DNA from 2 places in the Peribacillus sp. FSL K6-5616 genome. Region 2 is predicted to be linked to the other one. Evidence: predicted binding sites of a transcription regulator. Region 2 holds the regulator's gene; the other holds the start of a gene.
The links. The regulator CtsR, encoded in region 2, represses protease genes until heat stress. The targets are predictions, from matches to a motif close to ATGGTCAATAAAGGTCAAACA.

Region 1 (6,164 bases), 4.3 Mb from region 2:
AACACAAACGCTTTATGCAGCGGTCCAGCTATTGTTGCCAGGTGAAGTGGCCCCTTCCCACCGTCATTCCCAAAGTGCACTTCGTTTCATTACGAATGGTGAAGGTGCCTACTCCATCGTGCAGGGAGAAAGGATCTTCATGGAAGAAGGAGATTTTTTGATCACGCCCAAAAACTTATGGCATGGTCATGGACATGTTGGGGAAAAACCAATGATTTGGATGGATGCCCTTGATATCCCAACCATCTATTCCATAGGCGGCACTTTCTTTGAACCATATCCAGATCGGATTGAAACGCCTAAGCGGCCGGATAATTTTTCAGAGCTCCGTTATCAAGGCGGAATGGTTCGTCCAGTATCCGACCGTTATTCACAAGTGGCACCGCTTGCCAACTACAAGTGGAAGGGCACCAAAGCAGCGATAGAAGGATTGATGAACTTCGAACCGGATCCATATGAAGGTTTTGCCGTGGAATATATCAATCCATCAAATGGCCAAACGGCCAATCCGACGATGGGGGCATGGATGCAGAAACTTCCTAAAGGTTTCCATACGAAAGCCCATCGCCATACCCATTCCACGATTTATCAAGTGCACCAAGGATCAGGATATACGGTCATTAATGGCGTGCGTTTTGACTGGTCCAAGGGAGATTATTTCGTCGTTCCTAATTGGGCATGGCATGAGCACGTTGCAGAAGCGGATTCTTACTTATTCTCGGTAAACGACCTACCAATAATGGAAAGATTCGATTTGGAACAGCAACAAGCATTAGACACAAACAATGGGTACCAAAAGGTTGAAAGTGAATTCAAGCCTGTTTTGGTTTGAAAATAATCGGTTTGGAATCTTCAGCTAAGATACTAGTGGATAGATGAATGCCATTCGAATGAAAACGCTTACTGTGGTAGTGGTCCGCAACTTTGGCTAAAAGCAACTAATATAGGGGGAATTGATGATGAACACAGAAAAAAAACCATTCATCGTTATTGGTGGGGGAATTGGCGGATTGGCAACTGCTTTAGGAATCGCAGAAACAAAACAGTATGTGAAAGTCCTAGAACAAGCTCCCGAATTTGGGGAAATTGGTGCAGGCATTCAGCTTGCAGCAAATGCCACCAACGTATTGCAGCGTTTGGGTGTCATGGATAAAATCAATGATATTGCAGTATTTCCAAAAAGATTGGTGCTGATGGACGCCTTTTCCGGAAAAGAGCTTTCCGCTTTGGATTTAGGTGATGTTTATAAAGAAAGATATGGAGCTCCGTATGTTGTTTTGCATCGTTCCGATTTGCATAAAGTATTGGCTGAAGCCTGTGAAAAGAACCCGTATATTGAACTGGTCACGAATCAAACCATTATTGAGACAGTAGAGTATGAAGGTGAAGTGACGGTTACTTCTGCCAACGGGTCCCAACATTCAGGAACTGCTGTCATTGGAGCCGATGGATTATGGTCCAAGGCACGGAAACTTTTTGTGGAAGATCAGCCGGTCTGCTCTCAATATGTTGCATACAGGGGAGCGATCCCGATGGAGGAGGTTACGAGCCATGGGGATTTAGATGATGTATACATGTGGATTGGGCCAGACCTTCATCTTGTTCAATATCCGGTTAGAAGGGGAGAACTTTATAACCAAGTAGTGGTTTTCAAAAGTTCTCAATATACGGAAGAAAACGAAAAAACAGATCAATGGGGAACACCGGAAGAAATGGACCGTGTATTTGCCGGAACTTGTGAGCTTGTTCAGAATGCGATTTCATTCATTCAAAGACAACGCCGCTGGCCGATGTATGACCGTTTACCAATTGATAATTGGACAAAAGGAAGAATTACGCTTATGGGCGATGCGGCACATCCGATGCTTCAATACTTGGCACAAGGCGCTTGTCAGGCTTTAGAAGATGCAGCTTATTTGTCTGATATGCTCCATAAGCATGGGAATGACATTGAACAGGCATTTTTGGAATATCAGGAGGAACGCATTCCACGGACGGCTAATGTTCAAACGAGTGCTAGAATGTGGGGGGAAATCATTCACAATACGACCGATGCAGGCATTCTGCTCCGAGATACGATCTTTGCAGGTCGGACGGATAGGGATTTCCAATTCGTCGATGAATTTCATGGTTACAATAAAACGGCCGTGAAAGCATAAACCATTTTTTCATCCATAAAGGAATTTATCCATGTTACACATGGGTCTGCCTTTCTTCTATATGAAGAAAGGCTTTTTCCGTTTATTTTCCAAACTACTGCATTTCTTATAACTTTCCTTTACATGGGGAGAATTAGAAGTATAATGAAAATATAAAGGTCAAAATTGATCAAACCCAGTGGGGATTCGTTCCTGATATAGATGAATGGGAGGTTTCAAGATGGATATTAATAAAATGACGGAGAGAACCCAACAGGCATTCACTGGCGGTCAGGAACTAGCCAATGAAAGAGGGAATCCCGAGCTGACGGAGCTTCATTTATTAAAGGCCTTAATGGAACAGGATGAAAGTTTATTAATCAGGATTTTATCGGAATCTGGTAAATCGGTGAATCTATTTGATATAGAGCTGAATAAGGAATTGGATGGATTACCGGAAGTGAGCGGGGGTGTTTCCCAGGTTTACATGTCATCCTCCCTACAGCAAGTTCTGACGGCTGCCGAAAAGGAAATGCAGATGTGGGAGGATGAATACTTATCTGTCGAGCATATACTGCTTGCGTCTTTGCAAGTCAATAGAACGAATGTAAACAGGCTATTTTCATCATATGGAATTGATTATGATAAAGCAAAACGGGTTATAAGCGATATAAGGGGGAATCAGCGAGTGACTAGTCAAAATCCTGAAAGCACTTATGAAGTACTGAAAAAATACGGCAGAGATCTCGTTGCTGAGGTTAAATCGGGTAAGGTCGATCCAGTAATCGGTCGAGATACGGAAATCCGTAACGTCATCCGGATCCTTTCACGGAAAACGAAAAATAATCCTGTATTAATAGGAGAACCTGGAGTAGGTAAAACAGCGATTGTCGAGGGGTTGGTTCAAAGGATCGTCAGGAAGGATGTGCCGGAAGGTTTAAAGGATAAGACCGTTTTTTCACTCGATATGAGTGCACTTGTCGCAGGGGCCAAATTCCGAGGTGAATTTGAGGAACGCCTAAAAGCGGTGTTGAATGAGATCAAGAAGAGTGATGGGAAAATTCTCTTATTCATTGATGAATTGCATACAATTGTCGGTGCAGGAAGAACGGATGGCGCCCTTGATGCCGGAAATATGTTAAAGCCGATGCTTGCGCGCGGTGAGCTGCATTGTATCGGTGCAACGACCCTTGATGAATATCGGCAATATATTGAAAAGGATCCGGCTTTGGAACGCCGTTTCCAACAGGTTCTGGTTCCTGAACCGGATGTTGAAGATACGATTTCAATTTTGCGGGGATTAAAGGAACGGTTTGAAATTCATCATGGCGTCAGGATACATGATCGGGCGATCGTTGCAGCCTCTGTCCTTTCGAACCGATATATAACGGAGCGGTTTTTACCGGATAAAGCGATTGATCTTGTGGATGAAGCATGTGCGATGATCCGCATGGAAATCGACTCCATGCCATCCGAGTTGGATGAAATCACGAGAAAAGTCATGCAACTTGAAATTGAAGAAGCGGCCCTGAAAAATGAAGACGACCCTCAAAGCAAAGCAAGGCTGGAAGTGCTTCAAAAAGAACTATCAGAACTTCAGGATCAAGCGAATAGCATGAAATCCAAGTGGCAAATGGAGAAATCAGCGCTTCAAAAGGTGCAGGACAAACGTGAAGAGCTTGAGAAACTGCGTCATGAACTGGAACAGGCAGAGAATGACTATGACCTTAACCGGGCAGCTGAACTTCGGCATGGAAGGATTCCGCAGCTTCAAAAAGAATTGGAAGCAATGGAAGACGAATTGGAAAAGGAAAAACAGGAATCACGATTGCTTCGCCAGGAAGTGACGGAGGAGGAAATTGCCTCGATTGTGGCAAGGTGGACAGGGATTCCGGTAAGCAAGCTGGTGGAAAGTGAAAGGGAGAAGCTGCTTCGCCTATCAGATATCCTGCATGAACGCGTAATCGGTCAAGGAGAAGCGGTGGAACTCGTATCCGATGCTGTTTTAAGAGCAAGGGCTGGAATAAAAGATCCAAACAGACCAATCGGTTCATTCATTTTTCTTGGGCCGACTGGTGTCGGTAAAACCGAATTGGTAAAAGCTTTGGCAGAAACATTATTCGATAGTGAGGAACATATGATTCGAATTGATATGTCGGAATATATGGAGAAACATTCCGTGTCCCGACTTGTTGGTGCACCTCCCGGTTATGTTGGATTTGAGGAAGGCGGCCAGCTTACGGAGGCTGTAAGGAGAAACCCATACTCAGTCATATTACTGGACGAAATTGAAAAGGCGCATCCTGAAGTCTTCAATATTTTATTGCAAATGTTGGATGATGGAAGAATAACAGACTCCCAAGGCAGGACAATCAACTGTAAAAATACGGTCATCATCATGACTTCCAATATCGGTTCCCATTTCTTATTGCAATCCAACCGGGTGGATGGTGGCATTGAAGAAGAAATAAAAGATCAGGTCTTTAAAGAATTAAGAGGGCATTTCCGTCCGGAATTTTTGAATCGAGTTGATGACATTGTTTTATTCAAACCTCTGACGAAACATGAAATCGTTGAAATCGTAGATAAAATGGTTCATCAATTAAAAGTGAGGTTAACTGAACAAAATATAGTCCTCAACGTCACAGAAGCGGCTAAGGAATTCATTGCGGACCAGGGATATGATCCGGTATATGGAGCTAGACCGCTGAAGCGATTCATCCAAAAGCATCTCGAAACGAAAATCGCCCGTAAAATCATAGCTGGGACTGTTAAGCTTAAAGAAGGAATCACGATTGATTATGACCATGATGAATTGGTCCTTAAATAAAAACGTTAATATGCAGTTTATCCGCATCCAAAGTACGGTATAACAAAAAGGACATCCTAAAAAGGATGTCCTCTTTTGCTTCTTAATGTTGATGGGAGTCTTTAGCTGGCCCGGCAGGCATGATAGCTGGGATGATACAAATCAGGATAGCAGCAGCTAATCCTAGAATAGTTCCCTGCGCAGCATCGTATGAAACTCCGATCATGGAAGAAACAACATATACAGTCATATGCACTAATAAGAATGTCCAAAAAATTGTCCAAGCATAACGCATCGAATTTCACCTCATTCCACTACATTCATTTTTATCTTACCATAATTAATATACAGTTAAAACGTGTTTTTAATAATAACCTTTAAATAATTCAATACATTAAATCATAAGAGAAATTTTTTGGCAGACAAGCTGGTTCAAAACTTCAAAAGGGAAATCATCGGGGGAATAAAAACGAAAATCGTCCCTGCTTGGTTAATTTAAGATAAGAAGTTAGGCGTTTCCACTGACCCTTTCTATTTTTCGTCATAAATTAATATAGTAGTAGTAATATTCCTTAAAGGAGTTTGAACGATGGAACAACGAACTTTTCAAATTGATGACCAATGGAATATCATCTATTATCCAGAGCGGCCCAGTGGTTTTTCCGTAATGGTAATTGGAGACCGTAGTCATTTTGTCGAAAAAGACAGCAGCTTTTGGCTGCAGCATCCAGGCAGGCTGCAGATATTGGAATATTTAAAGGAATATGGATACACACTATTTTCTTCCAATTTTCACGGGGCCAACTGGGGCAGTCCTAAAGCACTGGACCTTTCCCTTAACCTATATATTCTTTTCATGAAAAAAGAAATAGTCAATCAAAGGGTTCATATATTGGCAGAGGGGACAGGCGCACTACTTGCCCTAAAGCTAATGAATGAACTTGGAAATAAAATTCGGTCTGTCGTATTGATCGATCCGGTTTTTTCCTTGAAAGCACAACTGGAAAAAGAAAAGGAAAATAAGTTCTTCTATAAAAAATGGCTGTCAGAGGTTGCTGCTGCATATGAGCTCGATCCGGCAGAATGTGAACAGCATATCCTGGACACTGAAGATTCAGTTATCGCAGAGAATATCCCCATGAAAGTGATTCAGGTTTTTGGAAGCTTACGGAAAGAGCAAGCCTCCCTTTATCGGCAAATCCAGCTGGCCAGAAAAG
Region 2 (6,164 bases):
TAATAGATAGAAGGCAATTAATTTTTTTCAAAGCATCTGTAAGATCTTTTTTAACGGTTAAGTTAGAAAGGGCGCACGGTGGATGCCTTGGCACTAGGAGCCGATGAAGGACGGGACTAACACCGATATGCTTCGGGGAGCTGTAAGTAAGCTTTGATCCGGAGATTTCCGAATGGGGAAACCCACTGTTCGTAATGGAACAGTATCTTTACCTGAATACATAGGGTACTGAAGGCAGACCCGGGGAACTGAAACATCTAAGTACCCGGAGGAAGAGAAAGCAAACGCGATTTCCTGAGTAGCGGCGAGCGAAACGGAATTAGCCCAAACCAAGAGGCTTGCCTCTTGGGGTTGTAGGACACTCAACATGGAGTTACAAAGGAACGGGGTAAATGAAGCGACCTGGAAAGGTCCGTCGAAGAAGGTAAAAACCCTGTAGTTGAAACTTCGTTCCCTCCTGAGTGGATCCTGAGTACGGCGGGACACGAGAAATCCCGTCGGAAGCAGGGAGGACCATCTCCCAAGGCTAAATACTCCCTAGTGACCGATAGTGAACCAGTACCGTGAGGGAAAGGTGAAAAGCACCCCGGAAGGGGAGTGAAATAGATCCTGAAACCGTGTGCCTACAAGTAGTCAAAGCCCGTTAATGGGTAATGGCGTGCCTTTTGTAGAATGAACCGGCGAGTTACGATTTCATGCGAGGTTAAGTTGATGAGACGGAGCCGCAGCGAAAGCGAGTCTGAATAGGGCGAATGAGTATGAGGTCGTAGACCCGAAACCAGGTGATCTACCCATGTCCAGGGTGAAGTTCAGGTAACACTGAATGGAGGCCCGAACCCACGCACGTTGAAAAGTGCGGGGATGAGGTGTGGGTAGCGGAGAAATTCCAATCGAACCTGGAGATAGCTGGTTCTCTCCGAAATAGCTTTAGGGCTAGCCTCAAGATGAGAGTATTGGAGGTAGAGCACTGATTGGACTAGGGGCCCCCAACGGGTTACCGAATTCAGTCAAACTCCGAATGCCAAATACTTATTCTTGGGAGTCAGACTGCGAGTGATAAGATCCGTAGTCGAAAGGGAAACAGCCCAGACCACCAGCTAAGGTCCCAAAGTATACGTTAAGTGGAAAAGGATGTGGAGTTGCTTAGACAACCAGGATGTTGGCTTAGAAGCAGCCACCATTTAAAGAGTGCGTAATAGCTCACTGGTCGAGTGACTCCGCGCCGAAAATGTACCGGGGCTAAACGTATCACCGAAGCTGTGGATTGACACCGTATGGTGTCGATGGTAGGAGAGCGTTCTAAGGGCGTTGAAGTCAGACCGGAAGGACTGGTGGAGCGCTTAGAAGTGAGAATGCCGGTATGAGTAGCGAAAGAAGGGTGAGAATCCCTTCCACCGAATGCCTAAGGTTTCCTGAGGAAGGCTCGTCCGCTCAGGGTTAGTCGGGACCTAAGCCGAGGCCGAAAGGCGTAGGCGATGGACAACAGGTTGATATTCCTGTACCACCTATACATCGTTTGAACGATGGGGGGACGCAGAAGGATAGGGTAAGCGCGCTGTTGGATATGCGCGTCCAAGCAGTTAGGCCGGAAACGAGGCAAATCCCGTTTCCATTAAGGCGGAGCTGTGATGGCGAGGGAAATATAGTACCGAAGTTCCTGATTCCACGCTGCCAAGAAAAGCCTCTAGTGAGATGTAAGGTGCCCGTACCGCAAACCGACACAGGTAGGCGAGGAGAGAATCCTAAGGTGTGCGAGAGAACTCTCGTTAAGGAACTCGGCAAAATGACCCCGTAACTTCGGGAGAAGGGGTGCTTTTTAGGGTGAATAGCCCAGAAAAGCCGCAGTGAATAGGCCCAGGCGACTGTTTAGCAAAAACACAGGTCTCTGCGAAGCCGCAAGGCGAAGTATAGGGGCTGACACCTGCCCGGTGCTGGAAGGTTAAGGGGAGAGGTTAGCGCAAGCGAAGCTTTGAACCGAAGCCCCAGTAAACGGCGGCCGTAACTATAACGGTCCTAAGGTAGCGAAATTCCTTGTCGGGTAAGTTCCGACCCGCACGAAAGGTGTAACGATCTGGGCACTGTCTCAACGAGAGACTCGGTGAAATTATAGTACCTGTGAAGATGCAGGTTACCCGCGACAGGACGGAAAGACCCCGTGGAGCTTTACTGCAGCCTGATATTGAATTTTGGTACAGCTTGTACAGGATAGGTAGGAGCCTGAGAAGCCGGAGCGCCAGCTTCGGTGGAGGCGTTGGTGGGATACTACCCTGGCTGTATTGAAATTCTAACCCGCGCCCCTTATCGGGGTGGGAGACAGTGTCAGGTGGGCAGTTTGACTGGGGCGGTCGCCTCCTAAAGAGTAACGGAGGCGCCCAAAGGTTCCCTCAGAATGGTTGGAAATCATTCGTAGAGTGTAAAGGCACAAGGGAGCTTGACTGCGAGACCTACAAGTCGAGCAGGGACGAAAGTCGGGCTTAGTGATCCGGTGGTTCCGCATGGAAGGGCCATCGCTCAACGGATAAAAGCTACCCCGGGGATAACAGGCTTATCTCCCCCAAGAGTCCACATCGACGGGGAGGTTTGGCACCTCGATGTCGGCTCATCGCATCCTGGGGCTGTAGTCGGTCCCAAGGGTTGGGCTGTTCGCCCATTAAAGCGGTACGCGAGCTGGGTTCAGAACGTCGTGAGACAGTTCGGTCCCTATCCGTCGCGGGCGCAGGAAATTTGAGAGGAGCTGTCCTTAGTACGAGAGGACCGGGATGGACGCACCGCTGGTGTACCAGTTGTCTTGCCAAAGGCATAGCTGGGTAGCTACGTGCGGACGGGATAAGTGCTGAAAGCATCTAAGCATGAAGCCCCCCTCAAGATGAGATTTCCCATGGCGCAAGCTAGTAAGATCCCTGAAAGATGATCAGGTTGATAGGTCAGAGGTGGAAGCATGGTGACATGTGGAGCTGACTGATACTAATAGATCGAGGACTTAACCAACGCTTTTTAAAAAATGAAATACCTTCTTATTATCTAGTTTTGAAGGAACAACGTTCCTTTTATGTTTGGTGGCGATAGCGAAGAGGTCACACCCGTTCCCATTCCGAACACGGCAGTTAAGCTCTTCAGCGCCGATGGTAGTTGGGGGTTTCCCCCTGTGAGAGTAGGACGCCGCCAAGCCATTTAAAAAGATCAGCCATCCGGCTGGTCTTTTTTGTGTATGTAAAAAAAATTTTCCCGTTTTCAGGGACAGCACGGGCTGGCCTTATTTGAATTGGTTGCCATATCATGAGGAGGAATGGATGAGCTGGGTAAATGGGGCAGAATTTAAGTGATGAAACCTTAAGCAGAAGAAAAATTTCAGGTTTTACATCCATTTATATAGGGTATTTATGTAAGATATTTCATCTTTTATGTTCAATGGGGTATGTAACTACATATAATTTGGAGAAAATGGATATTACAGAAAGAAAGTGCGTTTAAGTTGCAAAATGCATTATTCCTTGTATAATAATAGTCAAATATAGTCAAAGTCAGAATGGAGGAGGCTGAGTGAGAAACATATCTGATGTTATCGAAACTTATTTGAAGCAAGTACTTGAAATAAGTCAAAAAGATATCTTGGAGATTAAAAGAAGTGAAATAGCAGATAAATTTCAGTGTGTTCCTTCTCAAATCAATTACGTAATCAATACCAGGTTTACCATCGAGAGAGGTTATGTTGTAGAGAGTAAGCGTGGAGGCGGAGGTTATATACGCATCATGAAAGTGGAATCACAGGATTCCGTGCAACTTATCAACCAATTATTATCGCTTATTGGTTCCAGGGTAACTCAATCGATGGCTGAAGGAGTAATTTCACGACTGATGAATGAAGACGTCATTAATGAAAGAGAAGCAAAGATTATGATGAGCGTCATAGATAGATCGGTGATTTATATCGACCTGCCTGACCGCGATGAGCTTAGGGCAAGAATTTTAACTGCGATGCTTACGACTTTAAAATATAAATGAAACTGGCAGAGGTGATGAACGTTGATTTGCCAAGAATGTCATCAAAGGCCTGCTACCCTGCACTTCACCAAAATCATCAATGGAAAAAAGACTGAAGTCATGATTTGTGAGAAATGTGCTCAGGAAAAAGGTGAAATGTTCATGGAGGCAGGTGGACCTGGTTTTTCAATAAATAATTTATTAGCAGGATTGTTGAATATGGAGTCGAATATTCAACAGACAAAGGCAAATGCATTTCCGAAAACGGAAGAGAGGCGTTGCCCGAATTGTCATCGATCTTATAAAGAATTTGTCCATATTGGCAAGTTTGGCTGTGCCGAATGTTATAAAACGTTCAATGAACAGTTAAATCCCATTTTAAAGAGGGTTCATAGCGGCAATACAGCACACATAGGGAAAATTCCAAAAAGGATTGGCGGCGCCATATATCTTCGAAAACAAATTTTGGATTTGAAAGAAGTTTTAAAGGTCCACATTGATCAAGAGGAGTTTGAGAAAGCGGCAGAAGTAAGAGATAAGGTTCGTTCCCTTGAAAAAAGGTTTGAAGCACAAGAGGGAGGCGAGGAATTATGAGCTTGGAAAAGTTTGTAGAAAACGCCTTGAGTTCCTGGATGAGTGCCGAAGGGCCGGAAATCGATATTGTATTGAGTTCGCGGATTCGGCTGGCCAGGAATTTCAAAGACTTTACCTTCCCAACCTCCTTTTCGAACGAAGAAGCTAATAAAATCATTGAATTGGTCAAAAAAAGAATCGAAGAGGAAGTAACCCCGGAGATTGGAAAATTGGAGCTATTAGAGATTGACCAATTGCAGCCACTGGAAAAGCGCGTTCTGGTTGAAAAACATTTAATCAGTCCTCATTTAGTTGAAGATTCAGCGAAAAGCGCATGTCTCCTTTCGGAAAATGAAGAAATAAGTATCATGATAAACGAAGAGGACCATCTCCGTATTCAATGTTTAATGTCGGGGTTGCAGCTAAAGGAAACCTTAAAGATTGCAAATGTTCTTGACGATTGGATTGAAGAATCCATAGACTATGCATATGATGAAGAAAGAGGATACCTGACTAGTTGTCCGACTAATGTGGGAACAGGGTTAAGGGCTTCAGTCATGATGCATCTGCCGGGCCTGGTCCTTACACAGCAGATGAATAATATCATACCGGCTATCAACCAATTGGGGTTGGTGGTTCGAGGGATTTATGGAGAGGGCAGTCAAGCGTTGGGGAATATTTTTCAAATTTCCAATCAAATCACCCTTGGAAAATCGGAAAGGGATATCGTTGAAGATCTAACGAGTGTAGTGCAACAAATCATAGCCCAGGAACGGTCAGCGAGGGATGCATTAGCGAGGACTTCCCACATACAATTAGAAGATAGAATTTTCCGTTCATATGGGGTTTTGTCCAATGCTCGAATCATCGAGACCAAGGAAGCAGCTACATGTATCTCCGATGTTAGGTTAGGGATAGATCTTGGGTATATAAAGAATATTTCCAAAAGCATTCTAAATGAATTGATGATTTTGACGCAGTCGGGATTTTTACAAAAGTACGCAGGCGGCCCTTTAAGACCCCATGAAAGGGATATCCGTAGAGCAGCACTCATCCGGGAACGCTTGAATTTCACGGAATCTTCCTCCTCATAGAGGTTATTGACCTCTTTAGGGAGAATTAAATTTCATTAATAGATATGGAGCAAGAATAAGCTTCTGCCATTACTTAGAGAATTGCCAGCAATTTTATTCAAAACGAAAATTCTTAAGGAGGAATTCCCTATGATGTTTGGTCGTTTTACTGAAAGAGCCCAGAAAGTATTAGCATTAGCCCAAGAAGAGGCAATCCGTTTAGGTCATAATAATATTGGCACGGAACATATTTTACTGGGCCTGGTCCGAGAGGGTGATGGTATTGCAGCCAAAGCGTTATATGCTCTTGGATTGGGTCCGGAGAAGATTCAGAAAGAAGTGGAAAATTTAATTGGCCGTGGACAGGATACGGCTCAAACGATACATTATACCCCAAGAGCCAAGAAGGTCATTGAGCTTTCCATGGATGAAGCAAGAAAATTAGGTCACTCATATGTTGGGACAGAGCATGTCCTTCTAGGTCTTATACGAGAAGGGGAAGGTGTCGCTGCCCGCGTATTGAATAATCTGGGAGTA

Region 1: a site for CtsR is predicted at 2,315-2,335, ahead of clpB (ATP-dependent chaperone ClpB). Genes of this name have one in related genera too.

The regions. Positions count from the first base shown of each region.
Region 1 is NZ_JBBOYT010000001.1:817,925-824,088, forward strand. Features, by position in the region: gene MHB45_RS03920 (cupin domain-containing protein) at 1-832, shown strand, start outside; gene MHB45_RS03925 (FAD-dependent monooxygenase) at 960-2,159, shown strand; gene clpB (ATP-dependent chaperone ClpB) at 2,380-4,968, shown strand; gene MHB45_RS03935 (YjzD family protein) at 5,051-5,242, opposite strand; gene MHB45_RS03940 (alpha/beta hydrolase) at 5,537-6,164, shown strand, end outside.
Region 2 is NZ_JBBOYT010000001.1:5,148,885-5,155,048, forward strand. Features, by position in the region: rRNA gene MHB45_RS25065 (23S ribosomal RNA) at 56-2,988, shown strand; rRNA gene rrf (5S ribosomal RNA) at 3,053-3,168, shown strand; gene MHB45_RS25075 (CtsR family transcriptional regulator) at 3,541-4,002, shown strand; gene MHB45_RS25080 (UvrB/UvrC motif-containing protein) at 4,024-4,575, shown strand; gene MHB45_RS25085 (protein arginine kinase) at 4,572-5,648, shown strand; gene clpC (ATP-dependent protease ATP-binding subunit ClpC) at 5,778-6,164, shown strand, end outside.